Regions from separate parts of the Paenibacillus sp. IHB B 3084 genome, predicted to be linked through region 1. Evidence: riboswitches for the same ligand, from Rfam matches in the RefSeq annotation. Region 1 holds a riboswitch; each other region holds the start of a gene.

Evidence for each region. A riboswitch is a leader RNA that binds a small molecule or an ion and turns the genes downstream of it on or off. The one in region 1 is predicted to bind cyclic di-GMP.
Region 2: another riboswitch for cyclic di-GMP. It lies ahead of ASL14_RS05915 (glycosyl hydrolase); the one in region 1 lies ahead of ASL14_RS10015 (transglutaminase family protein).
Region 3: another riboswitch for cyclic di-GMP. It lies ahead of ASL14_RS28925 (condensation domain-containing protein); the one in region 1 lies ahead of ASL14_RS10015 (transglutaminase family protein).

The regions. Positions count from the first base shown of each region.
Region 1 is NZ_CP013203.1:2,131,304-2,139,053, reverse strand. It holds gene ASL14_RS10025 (collagen binding domain-containing protein) at 1-1,232, opposite strand, end outside; gene ASL14_RS10020 (class D sortase) at 1,448-2,074, opposite strand; gene ASL14_RS10015 (transglutaminase family protein) at 2,467-3,273, opposite strand; cyclic di-GMP riboswitch class I at 3,287-3,368, opposite strand; cyclic di-GMP riboswitch class I at 3,411-3,491, opposite strand; gene ASL14_RS10010 (AraC family transcriptional regulator) at 3,590-4,477, opposite strand; gene ASL14_RS10005 (DUF445 domain-containing protein) at 5,116-6,372, shown strand; gene ASL14_RS27350 (hypothetical protein) at 6,414-6,554, shown strand; gene ASL14_RS27995 (hypothetical protein) at 6,551-6,889, shown strand; gene ASL14_RS10000 (hybrid sensor histidine kinase/response regulator) at 7,066-7,750, shown strand, end outside.
Region 2 is NZ_CP013203.1:1,259,099-1,266,848, reverse strand. It holds gene ASL14_RS05930 (glycosyltransferase) at 1-1,061, shown strand, start outside; gene ASL14_RS05925 (UDP-glucose dehydrogenase family protein) at 1,067-2,395, shown strand; gene ASL14_RS05920 (sugar phosphate nucleotidyltransferase) at 3,114-4,490, shown strand; cyclic di-GMP riboswitch class I at 4,645-4,725, shown strand; gene ASL14_RS05915 (glycosyl hydrolase) at 4,706-6,331, shown strand; gene ASL14_RS05910 (PD-(D/E)XK nuclease family protein) at 6,381-7,750, shown strand, end outside.
Region 3 is NZ_CP013206.1:31,415-39,164, forward strand. It holds gene ASL14_RS28685 (non-ribosomal peptide synthetase) at 1-1,595, opposite strand, end outside; partial or broken gene ASL14_RS28925 (condensation domain-containing protein) at 1,590-2,884, opposite strand; cyclic di-GMP riboswitch class I at 3,016-3,105, opposite strand; gene ASL14_RS26500 (aldo/keto reductase) at 3,851-4,861, opposite strand; gene ASL14_RS26505 (type IA DNA topoisomerase) at 5,220-7,607, opposite strand.

The sequences.
Region 1 (7,750 bases):
CGGTCAGCTAACACGGCTTTCCCAGCGGGAATTTTCTTTTCGCCAAAATTATACTTGATCGCCCAGGATACCGTTTGAGTAACCGGGTCGTATTGCTCCATTTTTTTGGACAAAAATTCGCCGCGGTGAACGGTTACTGTAGCTGTTGCAGAAGCGTCTTTCGTATTGTTGCCTGAAAAAGTGGCTGTGTTGGAAAAACGGGATTCTTCGCTGGTGATGTTAGTGGAGTATTGGATTCGGTATGCGCTGCTGATGTTTTCAGCTTTAAAACGGATGATGAAGCCGGTACCAGCCGAATCGGCTTCCAGCGTATACTTATCCCTATCCACCGGATCACGCAGCAAGGTTGAACCATCCACATTGATTTGCAAATGGTATAACTGGATAGAGTTCCTTACCAGCTCCAATCCTTGGGGAGTCGGGTCGGTGACTACAGCATGTTGGACCGTATCCAATTGTTTATTTACGTCAATCGTCCAATCAATCTGATGGGTTCCATTGGCCTTACCTTGCTTATCCAAGGAAGAGCCTGCCGCAGGCTTGATATTTACGACTGCTGTTTGTACGCCACCCTTGATCGGGATGGCGATAATGACCTCTGTACTGCCTTTTTCTATTTGCTTGCTGAACTCGGTCTTAACCTCCAGCTTTCCGCTGACATTGGAATGGCTCTCCACGTAATCGTTGAAAGTCATGACCACTTTGCCTTGGCGGTCTACCGTGAAATGGCCAACATTTCCATCTGCCGTAACCAAAGGAGAGGAGATATCTGTGTAGATTTCAAATTGCTCGGGCAATTGAAAGGTAAAAGTGTCTCCGGCTTTGTACGTATTGTTGGGAAGCTCCCAGTCATAAATGAGATGGACTGCATCATCAATGTCCAAGCGACTATCGGGATTGTATACCGCATCAATCACTTGACCGGTCGCATCGGTCAGGGTAAGTTTCGTTAAAATACTCGCTTGAGCAGCTTCTTCAGAATTTGTGGTGGCCGCTGCTTGAACAACAGGAGCTGGTAGGGAAGGAGGCATCTGTTGTTCTGGTGCTATGACTGGTTCTGTTTCGGGTACTACGATATCATATACATCTTTTGTAACGGTTTGCCCTGTCTCGCTTCCAGCAATCTCCGGCTGATCCGGGGCAGGGATTTGAGCATAAGCTTGTGTGATGCCAAAAAAGCTTTGTAAAATGAGTAATAATGCAATAATCGTTACATTCCATTTTTTTCTCATACTCTATTTAAGTCTCCTTGTCTAAAGATTACTGTATAAAGATTACTGTATATTGTATTCATGTCGGGGCGTTTATAGCATCCCTCCTTCTTTCCCGGAAGTAATATATTCAACGGACTAAGAGTCTGTCCAATGAAATAGAGATAACCCCTAACGCTGCAAATTAAGTAAATCTGAGCAGCAAGGGTGTTCGGATATGGCGAACAGATCCAGCTTTAGGTGCTTTGTCGGGCCTGAACAATGAGGCGATGTGTCGGATTTACAAGAGGGTCACATGTAATTAATGTGAGCAGCTTTTGACTTTCAAAGCTTTTTAGAACGGAGACGTCTGTAGGATCGACAATCGAAATTTTATAGACTGTATAACTATATTGTTCACCCTTGGTATTAATAATGATTTTATCTCCAATCTTTACCTCGTTCAGCCGATTAAATAAACGTCCTGCTGTACGCGCACGGTGGGCTGCTATGGCGGCGTTTCCTGTCTGACCCAGAGCTGCCGTTTCCGACATATGTACAGATGCGTGCTTCATATTATCCTGAGTTGCACCCTCCAGCACAGGAAGCTTCAAATCAATACGATTAATCCTAATGGTGGCAATGGGGAGTTGCTTAGGGTCTGGTTCATTTGCGGGTACCGAAGGACCTCGTGTGGTTTCGATGCCCGTGTTATCTCCAAGCTTGCTGGACAAGCGCTTATAGCCGTCGATAATGCTAGGGTTCAGTACGTCTGCCTCTTTCAAAAGCTCGCTCTGCTTCCGATCTTCGCTCCATTCATTGGCTTTAGGAAACAAAATAATGAGTATTCCCAAGGCGATGAACAAGTATGATAGCTTACGCAATCTAAAAAACCTCCCTAACTTATGTAAGGTGTATCACATACTGATTTTAAAAATCCTCCCTTTCCCATTTAGTGTAGTCTGAGAAAGGATGCAGGTGTAGATTCAGGCACAATGCTATCTAATACCGGGTTTACATCATCCACAGCCTTCACTTTAATGGCCCAGTCATCTTGTTTTTGCCGTTAGCTTTTCCTTGTTTACTTATTGGGGGCCCAGACACGGGTTTGATGTTGACGATGGATATTTGTTCTTGTCCCGGAATTAGTATATTCAACACGATAGGTTTTAAATGACTGACTAGGTATACAATACCTTCCGTATCTCAACAATTTCTCAACAAGAATAGAAAAAAGCCCTGATCGCAGTGATCAGGGCTTTCTAAAAAAAAAAAATTAATACTGCTTTGTTTTTGTGTATTTGGAGGGTTCTTTGACCATTGCAAACTTCTGTTTTCCGCTTTTTAGAGCGGCATCTACTGTAGTGTCGATGATAACCCATTGATTGTTGATATTGACTTCATTCCAGGCGTGGTAAGTATTCACATAGGAGGATTCGCCCATAACCAACTTCGTTGGAACATCCACACTTCGAAGCATGGCGGCGAACAGTGAAGCGTATCCATAGCAAATATCTTTTTGCGAAACTAGTGTACGATCAATTTGTGGAAGATAGTCGGGTGATAAGGAAAAGGGCTGGTTGGAATCGTATTTAATATGACTAATGACATACTCGTAAATACGTTTCACCTTTTCATCATCTGTCGTTGCACCCTTGGTTAATTCCTTGGCTTTCCGAATCGCCTGATTCGTATCGTTCCAGTCAATATTTTGAATAGAATTGAGGTATATGGTTTTACTGTCATTCAAATTTAACTGGACCGTTTCTTCACCTATCACTTTATACTGATTGCCAGTTAGCTGTTCCAATAAACGAATGTTATAATTGCCATTGCCCATTTGAAGAGCGAATGCTTCCTCAGGTTTGCTCGAATTCAGATAATAAGAGTATTTCTCCGCATCCTTGGTAATTACGATCTTGGTTTTGACATTGGACTTGACAGGATAACGTATATTAACAATACCGTGGTTTACGTTGTTTTGATTCAGCCATACCTGACTTTCGGCAGCAAATGCTGTCGTATGTAGGGGGATGGATAATAAAAATACTAAAATTAGTAAAAAAGACGACCTTTTCCTCATAGAAAAACTTCCTTTCGGCGGCCAGGCTGCCATCTTAAAAAGAAGGCCCTATAGCTTTGCGTCCCTGCCTTTCGACAGGTTTGCTATTATCGTATAAAGTTTTTCAGGAAAAAAAGAAACGACAAAAAGCCTCTCCAACCGGTAGCTGGCTGCCATCTTAAAAAGAAGGCCCTGTAGCTTTGCGTCCCCGCCTTTCGACAGGTTTGCCATTTATCCTGAACAGTCTATATCTATCATTCTATCAGTTGGGCTTCCGATCAGGCAAGCACAATCTCAGATTTTTCTCTGTTTTTCGACAAAGTCGCGATAGATGAGTTTATAGTTTAGTTCGATTCCCCCATTTTTTGCGGAAGGAATGCGGTGTTTCTCCTATATGTTCCTTGAATAGGTTGATAAAATGGCTGGTGTTAGGAATACCTACAAACCTTGCGATATCCACAATGGATTCGTCACTGGTTTTAAGCCAGCCTTGAGCCGCTGTGATGCGGACATTAATGAGATAATCGATAGGAGAAAATCCGATCTGTTTCTTGAAGTTTTTAGCGAGATTGAATTTGTTTAACTCAAACATGTCTGCCAGCGAATCCAGCGTAATTCGTTCACTGTAGGAGCAATCCAAATATTGCTGAACCTTGCGTACCTCGGTGATCGTATCCGGGTTTACATACGGATGATCGTAGGGGTGCTGCAAAATATTTGTCAGCAACTCACCGATGAGTCTGGATGTAAACAGCTCTGCAGTAAGAGTTCTATCAGATTGTACGCATAGCAGGGAACGCAGCTTGTCCAATATGGTGCATGGATCGTTGAGTGATATTACAGGCTTGTTGTGCTTGGCAAATTGATCATAGAAATTGTCGATCAGATTACCGTACACATTTACACTGATAAACTCCCATGCTTCATGACCAGCGGTGCTGTATTGTACGTATTCCTCACAATTAACGAAAAACATATCATGAGGCTTCAATATGTATTTTTTCTCCCGGTATAGCAATTCCCCTTGTCCTGATATCGTAAAAACGAGCAGAAACGAGGTGAGTTCCTTCCGTTCCATGGCATAAGCAGATGTTTTTTTGAAATAACCTATTTCCTGTATATAAAAAAGGGATCGCTTAGCAAAAGCGGAGGGAGTACGTGCAATGACGACTGGATCGCTGCTCCAAAAGGTCCCATTCACGTTGTTTTTTTGGTCTGTTGTCATATCCAATTCCTTTACAAAAGATCAAATTTATCGAGCTAATCGCTGTTTGTTTAACAAATAAAATGGTGGTTTACACATGATTTCCTATTTATACGGTTTTATTTTATCACATCACATATATGCATGTAGCAAATTATATTTTAAATTATTTCCCATTCGAATTCAGGTGTACTATTATGGTGAAAACAGCCTTGTTCCCTCTATTTTTTTAACTCATTCCTCCAAACGAAAAAGTTAAATTATGTTGAAAAAATTCGAAGATTCCATGGGTTCAATTCATTTCTGGAATAAAATCCAGTAAAGGATGCTAAAGGTATTCTATGCCCATTCCACCTTCCAACACGCATATCCTTTCGTTTTGAAAAAAATGGGTCTTTGTTCTAGCGAAATAGTTCATTAGGCTTATCATGGAGAAAATTAGATTGGGTCCAATGTTGTGATTTTGTTCACAAATATGTAGACGCACAAGGGGGATATATGAACTCTTTTTATGCTGATTAGTGTACTGTAAATATATTCAATAATATGATAAATGAAATAGAGTGCCTTTAGCTTTGGAATTCATACGGGCAATGATATGATGGGTAATACAGATATAGGGCTTTACTTACTCGACAGTCAGTTTGGAGGATTATAGGATGGGAAAACCAAAAAATACGAAAACCGCAGCGGCTTGGTCGCTGGTTGTTCTGGGAGCGGGCTTTGCAGCTACGTTGCCTTTTCAGCAATATGGCTGGGTTCGTTTGTTAGCAGGTGCTTTTGAGGCCGGACTTGTCGGAGGATTGGCGGACTGGTTCGCCGTCACCGCATTGTTCCGTCATCCGTTGGGCATTCCGATTCCGCATACGGCACTTCTCTCCAAAAACAGGGACAAGCTCACGAATGCACTGGTGAGTACGGTGGAAAATAACTTGCTGGGCAAAGACAGTATCGCATCTAAAATTTCCGATATTCGGCTGGCTGATCTGATGCTGGGCGGTGTGGAAAAGGGCTTGCGCACGCCGGAAGCGGCCGCATCCATAGATGTTCTCGCCAAACGGCTGGTCCGGTCGCTTCCGCTTGCAGAACTGGCCCCGGTGATCGCGGCGGAAATCAAGCGGCAGGCAACAGACTTTGACGCCGGACCACTACTGGAGGCGCTTGCCCGTCAAACCAGTGAGAAGGGCTATGACCGCCGCGCGCTGGATTACACGCTGGAGCAGGCCGAATCCTGGCTTTTGAAGCCGGAAACGGGCTACACGCTGGGTACCTTGGGGATGCAGGCTATCAGCGGTTTGCAGGTGAGCGGGCTGATGCAATTTGCCCTCAACGCGTTCCTTGGCTATCTGAACGAAGAGCGCATGGGTGAAATGATTCGCCATTTTCTGCTGGATCAGGTTGCAGAGCTGCAAAGGGAAGAACATCCGCGCCGTCAGGCCGTGCTGGACGGTCTGAAAACACAGCTGACCCGTCTGGCGGCGAAAGATACGGTTCAGGAAGGATTGAACAGCTGGAAAAACAACCTCGTGGGTACCTGGGAAGGCGATGCGTCGGTGCTTCATAAGATGGAAGAGCTGCGCGTACGTTTATTGGACTATATGGAAGACGGCAGCTATGTGACGACCTATATTTTGCCGCTACTGGATCGGATGCTGGCTGATTTGAGAGGGAATACCGAGCTGCTGGACAAGATCAATTCGCGAATTGTGGAAGGTATTACGGGACTGGTGGAAGCCAACCACAGTCGGATTGGTAATCTGGTACGCGAAAATGTAGATAAAATGGATAACGATTCCCTGATTGCTCTGATGGAGGACAAGCTGGGGCAGGACTTGCAGTGGATACGTATTAACGGCGCGGTTACAGGCTTCCTGATTGGTATTGTCCTGACAGGTATCCGTATGCTGATCGGTTGATTCATTAAAGAAGAAAACGCTACAGATAAGGTTGTGGAAGCATGAGAATTGAGGCTCAAGCGTTGATGGGTAAGCCGCACGCCACAGTAAATTATGTGTTGAATCACCATCCAATGCTGCTGGTTCGAATGAGAGCCCGGCAGAGATACGTTGATGTATGGTACCGGATGACAAGTGGATGAGTAAGCGAAGATTTTTTTTAATTACGCTGTCATTCCTGATCGTAATTATCGGCCTGCGTATGCTGTGGTTTGATTATTACCACAATCAGGATTATCCACGGGCCAAGGCGGGAATTCTGGATCTGAGGGGCCTGAATTTGCAGGAGATGAAGACCATACCATTAAATGGTGAGTGGGAGTTTTATCCGGGAACATTATCTTCCCCTGCTGAACTGAAGTCCTTATCTATGAAGAAGCAGCGTCAGACCATTCAGGTACCGGGAATATGGAGTGAGTCGGTATCTCCTGTGGATCATAAGGCATATGGGGTTGGAACCTATCGGCTGCTTATTTGAGTGGCAGGTCGGAGGACACTTTATACGGTCTTCGGATCGGGAGGATTAGTACGGCATCCAACATATTTGTCAACGGCCGTTTAGTTAGTCATAGCGGCCAGGTCTCTAACAAGGTCGAACAGCATACAGGATCGACCGTTCCGTTCTCTGCTATGTTTGATACGAACAGGCAGGCCATGGAGATTGTCATCCAAGTATCCAATTTTGATTTTCCTTCCAGTGGAGGGATTGTGAAGCCTATCATTTTCGGAAGCGCAGAGGCTGTGAATAGCCGAACCAACTTCGCGATCTTGATGCAAATCATGGTATGTATTATTTTACTGCTTCACGGGTTATATGTAGTCGTTATATTTTTTATGAATCCACAAAAGAAGGCGCTTCTGTATTTCGCGGGAATTGTAGTCTGCACGGTAATATCCATCCTGACTGACGATGACAAGCTTTTAATAGACTGGTTCCCTATCAGTTTGAGTCTTTCGATAAAGATAACCATACTTTCCTATATTGGGATAGGCATGTGTGTACTGAAGCTGGCGCAGTCTCTGTTGGCTCGATCCCGCATCATTCAGATTGTTTTTATAGCCCACTGTTGTTTTGCGGTCATGGTTTTATTTGCATCTACATCCAACCTTTATGCATTTTTGTTGGCTCTTATCGCATTCTCAGGCATTACCCTATGTGCTACGGTTCCCACGGTTGCTTTTCTTAGAACATTCAAAGGGCAAAGAGAGGCTGTTTTTCTGTTGCTGGCATCCCTTAGCATCGCGTCCAGCATACTGTGGGGTGTGTTCAAAACGAATGACCTCCCTTATTACCCTTGGGATATTGTGCTGGCCTTTGTGGCGTTTGCGTCCTATTGGT
Region 2 (7,750 bases), 870 kb from region 1:
GCGGAGCGGAAAGGGTGGTAGAGGTATTCCACGATATGTACCCGGAGGCTCCAATCTTCACAACGGTGTTCAGCGACGACCGCCTGTCGAACAACTTGAAGGATGCAGATATTAGAGCCACCTGGCTACAAAACATCCCTGGAGTGAAGGCCAATTTCAAAGGAGTGCTGCCGCTGTACCCCATCGCTATCCGTGATTTTGATTTTAGGGATTTCGACATTGTTTTAAGCTCCAGCAGCGCATTTATGAAAAGCATCCAGGTACCTAAACATACGTTTCACATTTGTTACTGTCACACACCGATGCGGTTTGCCTGGGATTATGATACATATATGGCCCGGCAGTCCAAATCCAACCTGCTCAAAAGCATGCTAAAGCTTTACATGAATCGGTTGAAAACATGGGATGCCAAAACTTCTCGCAACGTAAACCAATTTGTCGCCAACTCTTCGGTCGTCAAACGGAGAATTCTGCACTATTACCAACGGGAGTCGGATGTCATTTTCCCTCCTGTTAATACATCCCGTTTTCAACGTGCTGCAAGCATCGGTGACTATTACCTAATCGTATCCCGGTTAGTGTCCTACAAGCGCGTTGACCTGGCGATTGAGGCATTCAAGCGCAATGGTCTCAAGCTGCGCATTGTTGGTGAAGGACCGGATCGTAAAAGACTGGAAGGTATGGCCTCCCCGAACATTGAGTTTCTTGGCAGACTTGAAGACGAAGAGGTCAACAAGCTGATGGCAGAATGCCGGGCGCTCGTTTTTCCGGGGGAAGAAGACTTCGGTATCACGCCTCTGGAGGCGAATGCAGCCGGACGGCCTGTTATCGCTTATCAGGGCGGGGGAGCGTTGGATACCATTGTCCCTAATGTGAATGGTGTATTTTTCCGCAGACATCAGGTAGAGGATGTGCTGGAGGCGGTCGCCAAGGTCGAGCAGCATGCATGGGATGTGGACGGTATCATTAGCCATGCACGCAAATTTGATGAAGATACGTTCAAGGATCATTTCAAAAAGTATGTAGAGCAAGCCTATGTGAACTTTCTAAAAGGAGGATGAACGGAATGAAGCTGGCTGTAATCGGTACTGGATACGTTGGACTCGTCTCGGGCGTGTGTTTTGCACATAAAGGTAATGAGGTGATTTGTGTCGATCTGGAGCAACACAAAATCGACATGCTGAACCGGGCAGAATCTCCGATTTATGAACCGGGCATTGAGGAATTGATCGCTTTAAATCTGGAAGCGGGTCGTTTGCAGTTTACATCGGATTTGGCTGACGCGGTTCGACGCTCGGATATCGTTATTTTGGCGGTAGGTACGCCTTCTCTGGCTAACGGTGAAGCGAATCTGTCCTATATTGAGCAGGCGGCTGCTGATGTCGGGAAGGCCATGAACGGGTATAAAATTATTATGACCAAGAGCACGGTCCCTGTCGGAACGAACGAAAAGATCAAGGACGTGCTGGCTCGTCATACGAGTTTGTCCTTCGATATCGTATCCGCTCCGGAATTTTTGAGAGAAGGCTCTGCCATCAATGATACACTCCATCCGGATCGCATCATTATCGGTTTGGACAACACGGGGTTGCGTGAAACGATGGTTACGCTGCATCAGGTGTTCACGGATAAAATTTATGTAACGGATATCCGCAGTGCCGAGATGATCAAATATGCATCCAATGCATTTCTGGCGACCAAAATTTCGTTTATCAACGAAATCGCCAATATTTGCGAAAAGGTGGGCGCGGATGTCACCTGTGTGGCTGACGGTATGGGGATGGACAAACGAATCGGGTCCTCTTTCCTGCAAGCAGGGATCGGGTACGGGGGCTCTTGCTTCCCGAAAGACACGAATGCGCTCATCCAAATTGCGGGCAACGTAGACTATGAATTTAAGCTGTTAAAATCGGTGGTCGAGGTGAACACCGACCAGCGTTTCATGATTGTAGCCAAGCTGCGCGAATCGCTGGGTCAACTGCATGGCGTGCCGATTGGCATTTGGGGCTTGGCCTTCAAGCCGAATACAGACGATATCCGCGAGGCCCCGGCACTGGAAATCGTCGAAACGCTGATCCAGGCAGGCGCTATTGTGAAGCTGTATGATCCGATTGCGATGGAAAAATTCAAGGAGCGCGTGGATCACCCGAATATTGTATGGTGCTCCTCCCCGCAGCAAGCCGCCGAAGGAAGCGATGCGGTCTGCCTGCTGACTGATTGGGAAGAGTTCAAGAACGTCAATCTCGTGCAATTGTCTTCCATTTTGCACAAGCCAGTCCTGATTGACGGTCGTAACGTATTTACTGAGGAGCAGATTCAAGGCTCCGGGCTGGAATACTACTCTGTGGGTCGTCCGCGGATGAGTGGGTGGAACAGAGATAAGGTTGAAGCTTAAAAAGTGATGGATTTAAAAGTGAAACATTAAAAAGTGACTGTGGTGGTGTTGGAGGCGCTACGCGTGCAGATTGTTCTTCCGATTGCTGTTACCCCCGGATTTTCTTGATTGTATAAAACATTCAAAGGTTAAAATCCGGGGATAAAGGCAAACGCTGACGCTTCTTCAGAACAATTCTGCCCGCTCCGCTGCTTTTACCGCATGGAGTCACAATTTTTAACCTCCCACCTTATGGGGGGAGGTAGGAAGGGCGTATCCGAAGGAGCGGCTCAGTGAAGCCGCTCCTTCGGAGCAAGGCTACTATGTGAATGCGCTATGCTACTCCTGTGGAGCAAGGCTATCATGTGATTACGCTATGCTGCTCCTTCCGAGCAAGGGCGTGGCAGGGCTGAACATTACTTGAAGCCTGCAAGCACGGCAGGCAAGCGCGAGTGCACGCGCGTCTTTACAGGCTGACCGGACTAATCATGTCCGGTCGTGCCTTTTGCAATACACGGTATGATCGGCATGATGCATATTTGAGTAGCGCAGGGATGGATTTGAATCTGTAGAAGCAAAGCGTTCGCCTTTGGACCGGGATTCAAACCTTTATACGATTTTATATAATCGAGTGAATCCCGGTCCAACAGCGATCGTAAGATCAAATCCATCCCGTAGCGGGCTACTCAACCGTGTACCATCCGATCACCTACCCAAATTAGAGAGGAAGTGGAGAGTTATGAAGCTCGTACTTTTGTCTGGTGGTTCCGGTAAAAGATTATGGCCTTTGTCCAACGATTCCCGTTCCAAACAATTTTTGAAGGTGCTGGAGAGTCCGGAGGGGAATTCGGAATCGATGGTGCAACGGGTGTGGAGACAACTGGGGGATAACGGCTTGTCTGAATCCTCGTTCATTGCAACAGGGAGAGCGCAGGTCGAAATGATTCAGAGTCAGGTTGGGCAGGATACGCGCATCATTGTTGAGCCGGAACGAAGAGATACCTTTCCCGCCATTGCGTTGACAGCGACCTATCTATATTCCATCGTTGGTGTTTCGCCCGATGAAATTGTTGCTATATTGCCGGTAGACCCCTATGTAGAGGATGCTTTCTTTGCTACCGTCGCCCAGTTGGAGCATACCCTTCAGGAGAGTGAAGGCAAGCTTGCGTTAATTGGGGTTGTCCCTTCTTATCCTTCTGAGAAATACGGTTACATTATACCGAAAAACGATGCTACACAAGGTAGCACAGGCTACCGTGAAGTGAGCCATTTTCAAGAGAAACCCGACCGGGAGCAGGCGGAGCGTCTGATTGAACGCAATGCTCTATGGAACTGCGGGGTTTTTGCATTCAAATTAGGTTATTTGCTTGATATCTTGGCATCCAAAGGATTGCCGCTGAACTATAAAGAAATGCAAAAGCAATATTCTTCTCTGGAAAAAATCAGCTTTGACTACGCGGTAGTCGAGAAGGAGAAGGATATCGTCGTTCTTCCGTATGATGGCTTCTGGAAGGACTTGGGTACCTGGAACACCTTGACGGAAGAAATGTCCCATCAGCAAGTGGGCAGAGGTGTAGTAACAGAGGATTGTGTCAATACGAGCCTCATCAATGAACTGGACATTCCCGTGGCGATTATTGGAACGAATGATCTGATCGTAGCTGCCAGCCCGGATGGCATCCTTGTGACTAATAAGGCAGAAAGTCCGCGCATCAAGGAAGTGCTCAAAGCACACAATCAGCGACCAATGTACGAAGAGCGCCGTTGGGGACATTATAGGGTAGTGGATTATGTAAAGTATGAAGAGGGCAATGAGGTATTGACTAAGCGAATCCGTGTGCTGCAAGGCAAAAATATCAGCTACCAACTTCATTTCAAACGGAGTGAAATTTGGACCATCATTAGCGGTGAAGCGGAAATTATTTTGAATGAAAAGCTGCACAAGGTGAAGGCTGGTGATGTGGTTCGTATTCCTGAAGGGACAAAGCATAGCATTTTGGCCGTGACTGATGTGGAATTAATCGAGGTACAGACAGGTTCTGAGCTGGTTGAAGAGGATATTGTCCGCTTTTGCATGGATTGGGATGAAATTTCCCGTCACAAGTTTATTTCATAAATATTTCGTAAAGATGAAAAAAGACTCATTTATGAAGTTATTTAGCCCAAACTGTCGAAAATACACGAAAATCTGTAAATTCAATGAACATGACCTATTAAATTTTGGTAAAAAAAAGTCGATACTTAGGGATAAGAAGGAATCCAAACTCCTTCCACGATAAACGCAGCCCTGTTGAAAGGCAGGTACGCAAAGCTAAAGGGCCTTCCGTAAGGATGGCAGCCTGGCTACCGAAAGGAAGAGCGAGAGTGAGCCCCTATTTTACCCCTGTGAATCGATGGATACGCAGTGTACTCCCCGTTGTTATGCTTTTTTCTTTGTTGCCCGTCGGCTTTGGTGAATCTCTGTCCGTGGCGAATGCTGCCACATTACAGCCTGTTAATTCGGACGCTTCTGCTGAGGCCCGTGAACTATACAGCTATTTGATCAGCATCTCGGGGAAAAAAATGGTCACAGGTCAACATGATTATTTGGAAAGTCCGGATGAATTAAGCAACAAGGTCCAAAAAATCAGTAAGGCGTATGCTGGTGTACATGGCTACGAGATGGGAGCCATCTCCAGCCAGTCCGCCGCTACGGAGGCAGCACAACGTAAAAATCTCGTCGATAGCGCTATACGTTGGAGTAGAGATGGCGGCATAGTTACGATGACTTATCATGAACCGTTGCCGGGCAAGCCACTGACTTGGGCCAATGTGCAGGCGAAAGTAAGCCAGGCGGAGTTCAATAAATACGTGACGCCGGGCACTACGCAGTATAATCTTCTCATTGCCGATCTGGATAAGGTCGCTATATCGTTAAAGCAGCTTCGTGATGCGGGTGTTCCGGTATTATGGAGACCTTACCACGAAATGAACGGCGACTGGTTCTGGTGGGGAAACAAGAACAATTTCAATCAGCTATGGAATATCATGTATGACCGTTTTGTAAACACGCATCAACTGAACAATCTGCTGTGGGTATGGAGTCCGAATGCACCTAGTTCGTACACCGTCCCATATACCCCGAAATATCCGGGGGATGACAAGGTGGATATCTTGGCTGTAGACATTTACAACAATGATTTTAAGCAAAGCCATTACGAAGGACTGCTCGGACTGGCACGAAATAAGCCGATTGCCATTGGGGAACACGGTGAGATGCCGAGTCCCGAGGTCATGCAGGCTCAGCCCAAATGGGTGTATTCCATGACTTGGGGCAAGATGCTGACCGAAAATAACACGACGGATCAGATTCAGGATTATATGAATAATTCGAAGAGCTTGACGCGGGATGACGTGAAAAAAGGGTTGGCTGCGATGAAACTACCTGAGGTGGAGTCACCGACCGTACCGGACACGGGGCAAAACGGCTCGACTCCGGCTCCGCCAGTGGTAAGCAAACCAGCCCCGCCTTCCGTTCCGAATATGGTCTATGCGAACGGGCTGCGGGGTGAATATTTTAACAGCATGAATCTGGACGGCACCACTGTTTTGGTTCGCACAGATAGTAAGCTGGATTATAACTGGCGCGCCGCCTCGCCTGATCCCAAGGTGGAGGCTGGTCAATTCTCGGTCCGCTGGACGGGCAAAATCAAGCCGCAATATAGTGAGACCTATACGTTTACCACGATATCCGATGATGGTATTCGTGTATGGATAGACGGCAAGCTGATTATTGATAGTTGGTTCAAACAAAGCTGGACTGAACGCAAGGGCAGCATTACCTTGCAAGCAGGAAAAATAGCAGATTTGAAGGTTGAATATTATGATGAAAAAGGCGACGCAATGGCACGTCTGATGTGGGAAAGTCAGCATGAAGCGAAAGCGGTAATTCCCGGCAACGCTTTGTTTCTTCCTTGATATATACTCTTTCCCCGCCAAAAATTTTGAGGAGAGAGGGTGGAGCACAATGATGAAAAAATGGTTGACCCAAAGGTATATAGTAGTATTGGCCGGGCTACTGGGGGTCGCAGCTATAGCGATGATCGCCTGGTTTATTCATACGCCTCCAAAGAGTGAAGAACTTCAGACGGATAAAGTAGCGGCGGCCAGTCCGGTATGGAAGCTTGGTCAGCGGGATGACTCTTCAGCAGAATTTAAGGGTGTAGTCGGTAAGGACAATGTCAATATTTCTGCGGCCTCTACTGAGTCGTCTGCTAAAGGAACATCGTCAGCGATGTCCGTAGCAGGAAGTACAACGGCTCCGGTATTGCTCAGCAGTGATGATATTCCTCCCGGTCTAAATGCGTCCACGAATCCTGAGCTGTCACTTCAGTACAAGCTCGATCAGGTTCCTCCGAACGGGATGATATTCCGTGTACGGATTTTGGATGCGGGCAAAGCCGTTCCTCAAATGGTTGTATTTTCAAATCATCAGTTGTCCGGTATCATTCAGATTGCCGGGGTTGCCGGTACAGGCAGTGCATATAATTTCAAAAGCAATTACGAGATGTATATACCTAAAGAGCAATTGCAAAGCGGTGTTAACGTACTCAAGCTAAAGACAGCGCGCTGCCTATACTGCTCCTCTGCTGAAGATAAAAATGTGTGGTGGACTTGGGATGACTTGAGCTTGGAGACGTTAGCTTTACCTGCAACCGAGCCGATACACGGTAAATATATACTGACCGGAACGAATGTTAATAATAAAGAATTTTATTATGATGAGGGTGCAGTTAAACATTTACCATATGTTCTCAAATGGCTGGGAATTGCGTATAGCGGCAATGTCATGAGAGTCACTTGTGCCAGTAATGTAAACAAGGCCTGCACAGACGTGGGAGATTACTACCAAACGTTGAAGCAGTATAATATGCAATCGTCAGCTTTGTATTTGTATACAGGCGATATCAAGCTGCAAAAAGACGGCTCCCTGCCGGAGACGGCCAAGCAGAAATTGCGCGATTATGTAAAAAAATATGGTTCATACCTGCAATATTACGAAGTAGATAATGAACCTGGATTGTTTAACCGCTCGAAAGCGGTCAATCTGGCCGTGGCCAAGTGGCTGAATACGGAAGGTAAGCAATTGGCACCGCATCTCAAAACGGTAGCGCCGGGCTGGGCCTACTGGCCGACGTATTCGACCAAGGCATGTAAAAACCAAACCGGAGGTACGCTCAAATGCGGCGATCCGGATGGATGGGAGCGGGACCCGGCACAACGTAAGCAACTGGAGGATGTCACTGACCTGACCAATGGACATGCCTATGGCGAATCGTATAACGAAGAGGGCGGAGGCAGCTTTGTTCAAAATCTGAAAACGTTCGGCGGTTCAAG
Region 3 (7,750 bases), on a different replicon from region 1:
TCCGTTGCATTCACGCTCAGATCGGGCTCGGGCAATGCCTTTCGGTCAACTTTTCCGCTCGGAGTCATCGGCATGTCGTCCAGCTGCATAAAGCTGGACGGCACCATATAATCAGGCAACTCCTGCATAAGCTGTTCCCGCAGCTCTTCCGCTCCCGGTTCGCCCTCTGCTGTAAAATACGCCGCCAGATACTTCTCGCCTTGCTTGTCTTCCCTCGCGATCACCGCCACTTCCCGGACAAGCGGATGCTTCATTAGCTGCGCTTCGATTTCACCCAGCTCAATGCGGAAGCCGCGAATTTTCACCTGATCGTCAATTCTTCCCAAAAATTCGATATTCCCGTCCGGCAGCCAACGCACCAGATCGCCTGTTCGGTACAGCTTCTCTCCAGCTTCGTAAGGATTCGCCACAAACTTCTCCGCCGTCAGCTCCGGCCGGTGCAGATACCCCCTAGCCAATCCGTCTCCCGCAATGCACATTTCCCCGGCTGCTCCCAGCGGCAGCAGCTTTTGATGTGTATCCATAATGTAAATTCGAGTATTGGCAATAGGTTTACCAATTGGTACCGATGGATACCCCATATCCTCTTCCCGGTACGTCCACGCGGTTGCAATTACGCTCGATTCGCTCGGACCATAGGCGTTCATATACTCCACGCTGTCCTTCCACCGCATTACTAGCTCTTTGGTAATCGCTGATCCGCCCGTCACCAGTTTTTTCAGCGTCGGCAGCCTGTCCGGCTCAATCCCCGCCAGATAGGTAGGCGGCAGCAGCGCAATCGTAATTTGGTTTTCGTTCATGAAGCGTGCAAATTCATTCAGATTATTAATAATATCCCGCGAAACCAGATACAGCGTTCCACCTCCCAGCAAAATCGTGAACATTTCCCAAACCGAGGCATCAAACGAGCTGCTGGCAAATTGCAGCATCCGGTCCGATCCATCCACGCCCCATTTTTCCTGGAAGAAATGCTGGAGGTTGATGATTCCCCGGTGTTCTACCATGACCCCTTTGGGTTTCCCCGTAGATCCCGAGGTATAGATAATATAAGCCAAATCCTCCGGAGTGTTAACAGGCTCCGGATTGGCACGGTCTAGCTCTATATACTTCAGGCTTTCGTCATCCAAGTCCATGATTGCCCCGTGATAGGTGAGCTTGTCCCGGAGATGCTTTTGCGTCAGTACAATGGACGCGCCGCTGTCCTCCAGCATGTAGTGAATCCGTTCCTCCGGATAATTCGGATCTATTGGCAGGTAGGCGCCGCCCGCTTTGAGTGTTCCCAGGATGCCTATGACCATTTCCATGGAACGCTCCGCCATGATGGCGATGATATCGTTCGGCTTCACTCCACGCTCTCTCAAGACAATGGCCAGCCGATTCGCCTGCTCGTTCAGCTCCCGGTAGGTCAGCGTTTGCTCTCCCCAGACCAAAGCCAGGTGATCCGCTCTTTGCTCCGCTCGTTCCTCAAACAACCCGTGGATCGTTTGATCCTTCGGATATTCCACCTCCGTATGGTTAAAGCCGCGAACTAGCGTACTCCTTTCTTCCTCTGGCACGATTTCGATTTGCGAAATAAGAGTTTCACTTTGCTCCATGACTTGAGCAAATAAATATTCAAAGTGGGAGATAACGTTCTCAATGGGGATGAATCTTTCAAAAGCCTGTATCTGATAGTCAAAATTAACGGCTACATCCGCTTCACCTTCTTGTCCCCATATCAGGAGATTGAGTGCATTTCTTTCATGATGATGCGGCATACTTACAATCCGGCATGCTGCGCCGATCAATGCTTCTCTCGTTTCCTGTTCTTCGAAAGAAAGCGATATATCAAACAGTTTGCCTTTCTCATTGCTATTCTCGTAAACCGCCCGGTAAATTTCACCGAAAGACATTTTCTGATGACGATAGCATTGCATAAGCTCACGTTTGATGCTCTTAATCAGTTCTTTGAAGCTTATATCTTTCTCGGGACTGATCCGCAGCGGCAGCACGTTGGCGAAATGTCCCATAGTCTGCTTATATTTAGCTTTGCTCCGATTAAAAACCGGGACGCCGATCACCATTTCGTTCCGATTGCAAATCTTGCTGAAATACAGGAACAGTATGCCTAAAAAATAGTGGAACGACGAGCATCCTTCCTCTTTGCAAAATTCAATCATTTGATTGTATAACGCCTTGTTTATAGTTAAGGTTCGCCGATCACTCCAAACGGAATCGCCGTCACCATCATCGGTATCCATGCCTCTGCTCAACAGAGGCTCGGGAATGGTCAGATATTTGTTCTGCCAGAACGCCCTGTCTTTTAAAAAGGCCGGAGAATTCAGATAATTCTGATTATCAGAAATAAAATCAGCATAGGAATAGACCGTTCTGTTCATTTCGCCAATTCCTTGCACCAATTTATTGTAATTGTCAAACAATTGACTGATTAAGAGAGCAAATCCCCATCCATCGATCACCAAATGATGAACTTTAAGTAAAATGAAGTATGTGTTCGGGGCACCTTTCAACAAAACAAATTGAAAATAGAGGTCCTCTGGTTGAAAAGGCTTTAAAAACTCTTTTTTCATCCAGTTGATGCAAAAAGAGTTTGGATTTTCCTTTACCGAAAAATCATGAAACGGAACTTCATAGTCAGTTTCCGGCAAAAATGTTAAATAAGGCTCTCCCTTTTTATCAATAAACGGGCACTGAGGGAATCATTTTGCCTGATTAATAACTGCATGGACTGCCTAATGATAGCCGTATTCAGGTTTCCTTTAACCTCAACATACCCACCGATATTGTAAATAGGTTTTCCAGGGTACATGCACTGTTCGAACCATATATCTTTCTGATAGGAACTTAACGGATACTCCTTGACACTTATTACACTTGTTTGCATAAAATCCCCTCCTGTTGTTAATCATTTCATGCGTTCTACTCCGTATGCCCAAATCATTTCCGCTACAAATAAAAGAAGCCTGTTCCCATATAAAAAGCACAGGAACAGACAGCAGACTTTGCCCGGTTTCCTTCGGCAACCTGGCAATCATGGCTGTTTAATCCAGCTTTAGACCCATGGCTTTGTGTCCACCACTTTCGAGGTGTTTACGATTAACGGGAAATACATTCGTATATTTTTTAGATCTTTTGAGCATGCTCTTATGCTTCTTCCTTCTACATTCGGTAGGAGCTGACCTTGAGTTCTCAAAACATTTACCTTTATATAGTTTTACAATACGTTGTTAGCTGCTGATTAAAATACTTCAGCAAGCCACTAAATTCCTGTCATCCGACAACTCCAGTTCATTTTACTTAATTTCTCTCATCCCCCAAGATTCAGAAATAACAATCTGCACAACTTTAGCGGCTTAGCTTTTTTTTAAAAAATGATGGATTTGTGATCCACCTAAAAAATGACGTTCCAAAGCTTCTCTCGCATTCGATGTTTCGCCGAAAATAGCGACGTGAGTGTACACGGGGAGTGAAGGACAGTTGGAGTGCAACTTCGGAAGAGTAAAACGTGCTTTTTCCAACATTTTTAGGAGAAAGCCAAAATCAAACCAGGAAAACAAGAGGGAACCCCCTCCACAACTGATTAAGAACAAGTAAGCTTACTGCGGAGGATATATCCAAGGTCTAGTCACAAAGCGTAGCACCCCGAAGAAAAGAATGTCCTTGCAAGAAATGTCGCGCCTAACCTTTATCAAGGAAGAAGCATGCCATTCTTCCGCCTGCGAACGAAGCATTAATGTCAACCAAGAGTTAAGGAGCGCACATGGACAATATCGTCCTAGTCATGGAGGTGTTAGACAGCATACCGGCGAAGTTCATTTTCCAACGGAATATTCCACTATTTGAGCCATGATCACTTTGATCTCAGCACTTGGTTGGAAACGTGGCTGACCATCTCAATCTCACCGGCTGTCAAGGTAAACTGCATCGCCTTCACATTTTCCACAGCATGATGTACTTTTGAAGCCCCAGGTATCGCAAATACGTTCTCTCCGTGAGCGTTAATCAGCCAATTCAGGGCAATCTGCGTTGGCGTCACGTTATATTGTTGAGCCAGCTGTTCCAATGTTTCAATTAGTGGCTTCGATCTCCGCAGCCCCGAATCCCGGAATGCCGTCGTCCACTTGCGCGGACCCTTGATCGACTTGACCAGAGAAGGATTATTATGGAATTTTCCACTTAAGATCCCCTGCATTAGCGGAGAATATGCGATGATCGCCACGCCAAGCTCTTTAGCCGTGTCCAGAATTCCGTTCTGTTCGATTCTCCGGTCGAGTAGGCTGTATTTCACTTGATTCGAAACTAGGCGAAGGCCGTGCTCACGCAGCACACGATCGGCTTCACGTATTTGTTGCGCGGAAAAGTTGCTTACGCCCACATATTTAATCTTTCCTTGCCCAACCAGTTTAGCCATCGCATTCATCACGGCGCCAACCGAAGCAAAGGAGTAAGGCGAATGCACCTGGTAGAGATGAATCGTCCGTTGATCCAAATGGCGAATACGTTCATCAATCGTTGCTGTGATACTGCCTGCGGTCCGAAAGGCCGGCCACCATTTCGTAGCGATATTCGCCTGTTCCGCGAGCGGTCCTCCGATCTCATTCAGCGTGCCGGCCAGTAGCTGCTCAGACTGTCCGCCACCGTATGCTTCGGCGGTATCAAACCAATTAACTCCACCTTCTAAACTGGTCTGAACGATTTGCCGTATATCCTCCCGCCGCAGCACTGGCCAGAATTTCCCGACTATCCCTTTTCCATTGCTGAACTGCCAACACCCAAGCCCCAGCGGTGACAGCTTTAAATCCGAGTTGCCCAGCTTACGTAATTGCAGTGAATCTGCCACATTTACCGTTTTCTCTTCCACGATCCTTCCATCATCTCCCGTAAAAAAGTTTTCATGTGAAACGATTGCCTTCACGTTTTAAAGCACATCAACTTTTCTTCCTGATTTGCACAGTCCGCTATGGAAAGTTTTTTGAACGCTATGCATAGAGTCTGCTTTATAAACTACCTTAAAAAAATGCTTTTGCATAACCCTTATTTGTTTTATCGGTTGGAAGCTTACAAATGTTTAATAAAATGTTATAAAAGCATCTCTTATGGGGAATTTTGGTGTACGGGACATAAAAAAAGATGACTCCTGATGAATTCAGAAATCATCTGATGGCAGCTAGAAAAGGCCTTCTTTTTCAATCTGTCGAAAATCATACTCTGTACCTGTATCAGTTTTCCTCACGAACGCTAAGTTGCCCTGTACCTGGTTCATTCAGAACAATTCTTGCTTTGACGGTCGAACCATCTTTACGCTTAAAAGATAGCAGCTGTGTCTGTCCCTTCGTCAACAGAGACTTGAGCATCGTTTCCGTAATCTGCTTGCCAGCATATTCCTTCCAGACGACAAAGCCACAGCCCTGCTTGTAGTGGCTGCATCCATATCCTTTGCGGCCTTCGATAATGCTCCCGCCGCAATTCGACCGCGGGCAGCTGCCTAAAGTCTGCCTTTGGCCCGGCGAAGTGCCCGACGGCTCGGCGGACGAAGCTCGTGCTGCCCTCGCGCTTGAGCTACTCCCAGCTGAACCCGATGCAGCCGCAGTACGCCCTCCTGCGCCCGATGGCACTTGCTCCAGTGACGATGCTCCGCCCGAGTTGTTGGTACGCCGTGACGGAGCGCGTGCAGACCCTTGGGTGGTGATGCTTCCGCTTGCGCCTCCACTACGGGTGGCTCCCTTACTACCCGAGCGTTTGCCTCTTGCTTCCTCGCCAAAAGCGTTCGCTGGAGCCGGTGGTTGCTGCCTCACCTTGTCAATGATGGATAAGGTAAACTTTTTAACGTTATCCATAAACTTTTCCTGGGCAGCTTCCCCCTTGGAAATTTGATGCAAACGGCGTTCCCATTGGCCTGTCATTTCCGGCGAGGCAAGCAGGTCAACCCCCGCATGACGAATCAGATCAATAGCCATTTTCCCCTTATCCGTAATGAGGATCTTTTTACCCTTCATTTCAATGTAGCCAACCTTCTTCAAGCGTTCAATCGTAGCAGCACGTGTCGCCGGCGTACCCAGTCCCGCATCCTTCATGACCTCGCGCAGCTCCTCGTTCTCCATCTGCTTTCCTGCGCTCTCCATGGCTTTAAGCAACGTGCCCTCTGTGTAGCTTTTAGGCGGCTGCGTGGCCTTCTCTTTCATCTCGGCACGAGTGCAATCCACCGGACGACCTGCATCAATCTCAAACTTCTTGTCCGTCCATTCGTCCGTTTCCTCTTCTTCCTCTTTCTTCGGTGCTTTGCTCTTTTTTCCTTTATCCTGATCTGCCTTGCTCAGAACTACCTTCCAGCCCAAGGACAGAAGTTCCTTAATGTTTGTTTTGAACAGATGCTTGTCCACCTGAGTCATCACGGTATGCATTTTATATTCGGCAGGCGGGAAGAAATGTGACAAAAACCTGCGGATTATCAGGTCATATACATTTTGTTCCTCTTTGCTGAGTGTTCCCGGTCTTTTCAGCGTCGGCAATATAGCATGGTGATCCTCAACACGGGATGGATTGCAGACAGCTTTATTCTGTTTATGGACCAAATTGGGGTTCGCTTGCTGTACCAGATCAGCATAAGGACCTGTGCCCAGCATACGAAGCGCCTTGTGCATACCGTCTATATTTTGCTCCGTTACATAGTTGGAATTAGTACGCGGATAGGAAATGACCTTATGCCGCTCATAAAGCGCTTGTGCTACATCCAGTGTTTTTTTGGCTGAATAACTATACTTGGCATTCGCCTCGCGTTGAAGCAGCGTCAAATCGTACAGCTTGAACGGATATTCCTTGGTCTGCTTCACATCGTATTTGATGATTTTACCTGTTTTTCCGCGAACTGCGGCTGCTATCGCCTCAGCTTCTTCCGATTTGGTGAGCCGATCTCCCTGCCACGCACCTTTGTACTTGATCTGATCTTGCTTAAACTCGGCCCACACGTCATAAAACGTTTGAGACTGAAACGCCTCAATTTCCTTTTCACGATCATGAATCAATGCCAGCACAGGGGTCTGCACCCGTCCGACTGACAACAACGCATTATGCCGTGTTGTAAAGGCTCTAGAGGCGTTCATACCAATCAACCAGTCTGCTTCACTTCGTGCCCGCGCAGCCTGAGTCAGAAATTCAAACTCCGAAGCATCTCGCAAGCGCTCGAAGCCTGACGCAATACTCTCTGCCGTTAAATCTGAGATCCACAGTCGCTTGACCGGCTGACGCAGCTTTAACTGCTGTTGAATCAACGCAAAAATATATTGCCCTTCTCGCCCTGCATCACAAGCATTCACGATTGCATTGCAGCGTTTGGCCAACTCACCAATTATTTTTAACTGATCTTTTGTTTTCGGATTCGGTACGATTTTAAACTGCTCAGGGATAATGGGAAGATCTTTAATATTCCAGCGTTTGTACTTGGCATCGTATGCATCCGGCTCAGCAAGACCCAGCAAATGACCGATCGCCCAAGTTACAATATATTTCTCCCCCTCCAGATAGGTACGGTTATTTTTAGCCCTCGGCTCCATAACAGCCGCAATGGTGCGCCCCATATCCGGTTTTTCAGCAATAATTAACGTCTTCATTCATATTCCATTCCTTCCTGACGGCCCTCTGCTTCCCTTCCCTGACTCACACGTAATAAACGAAAGGTAAATGAAATACAAGCAGGGCCTCATGCAAAAGGAGCCTTCTCCCGGCGAAAGCTCCTTTGTCCATTCACTTGTTC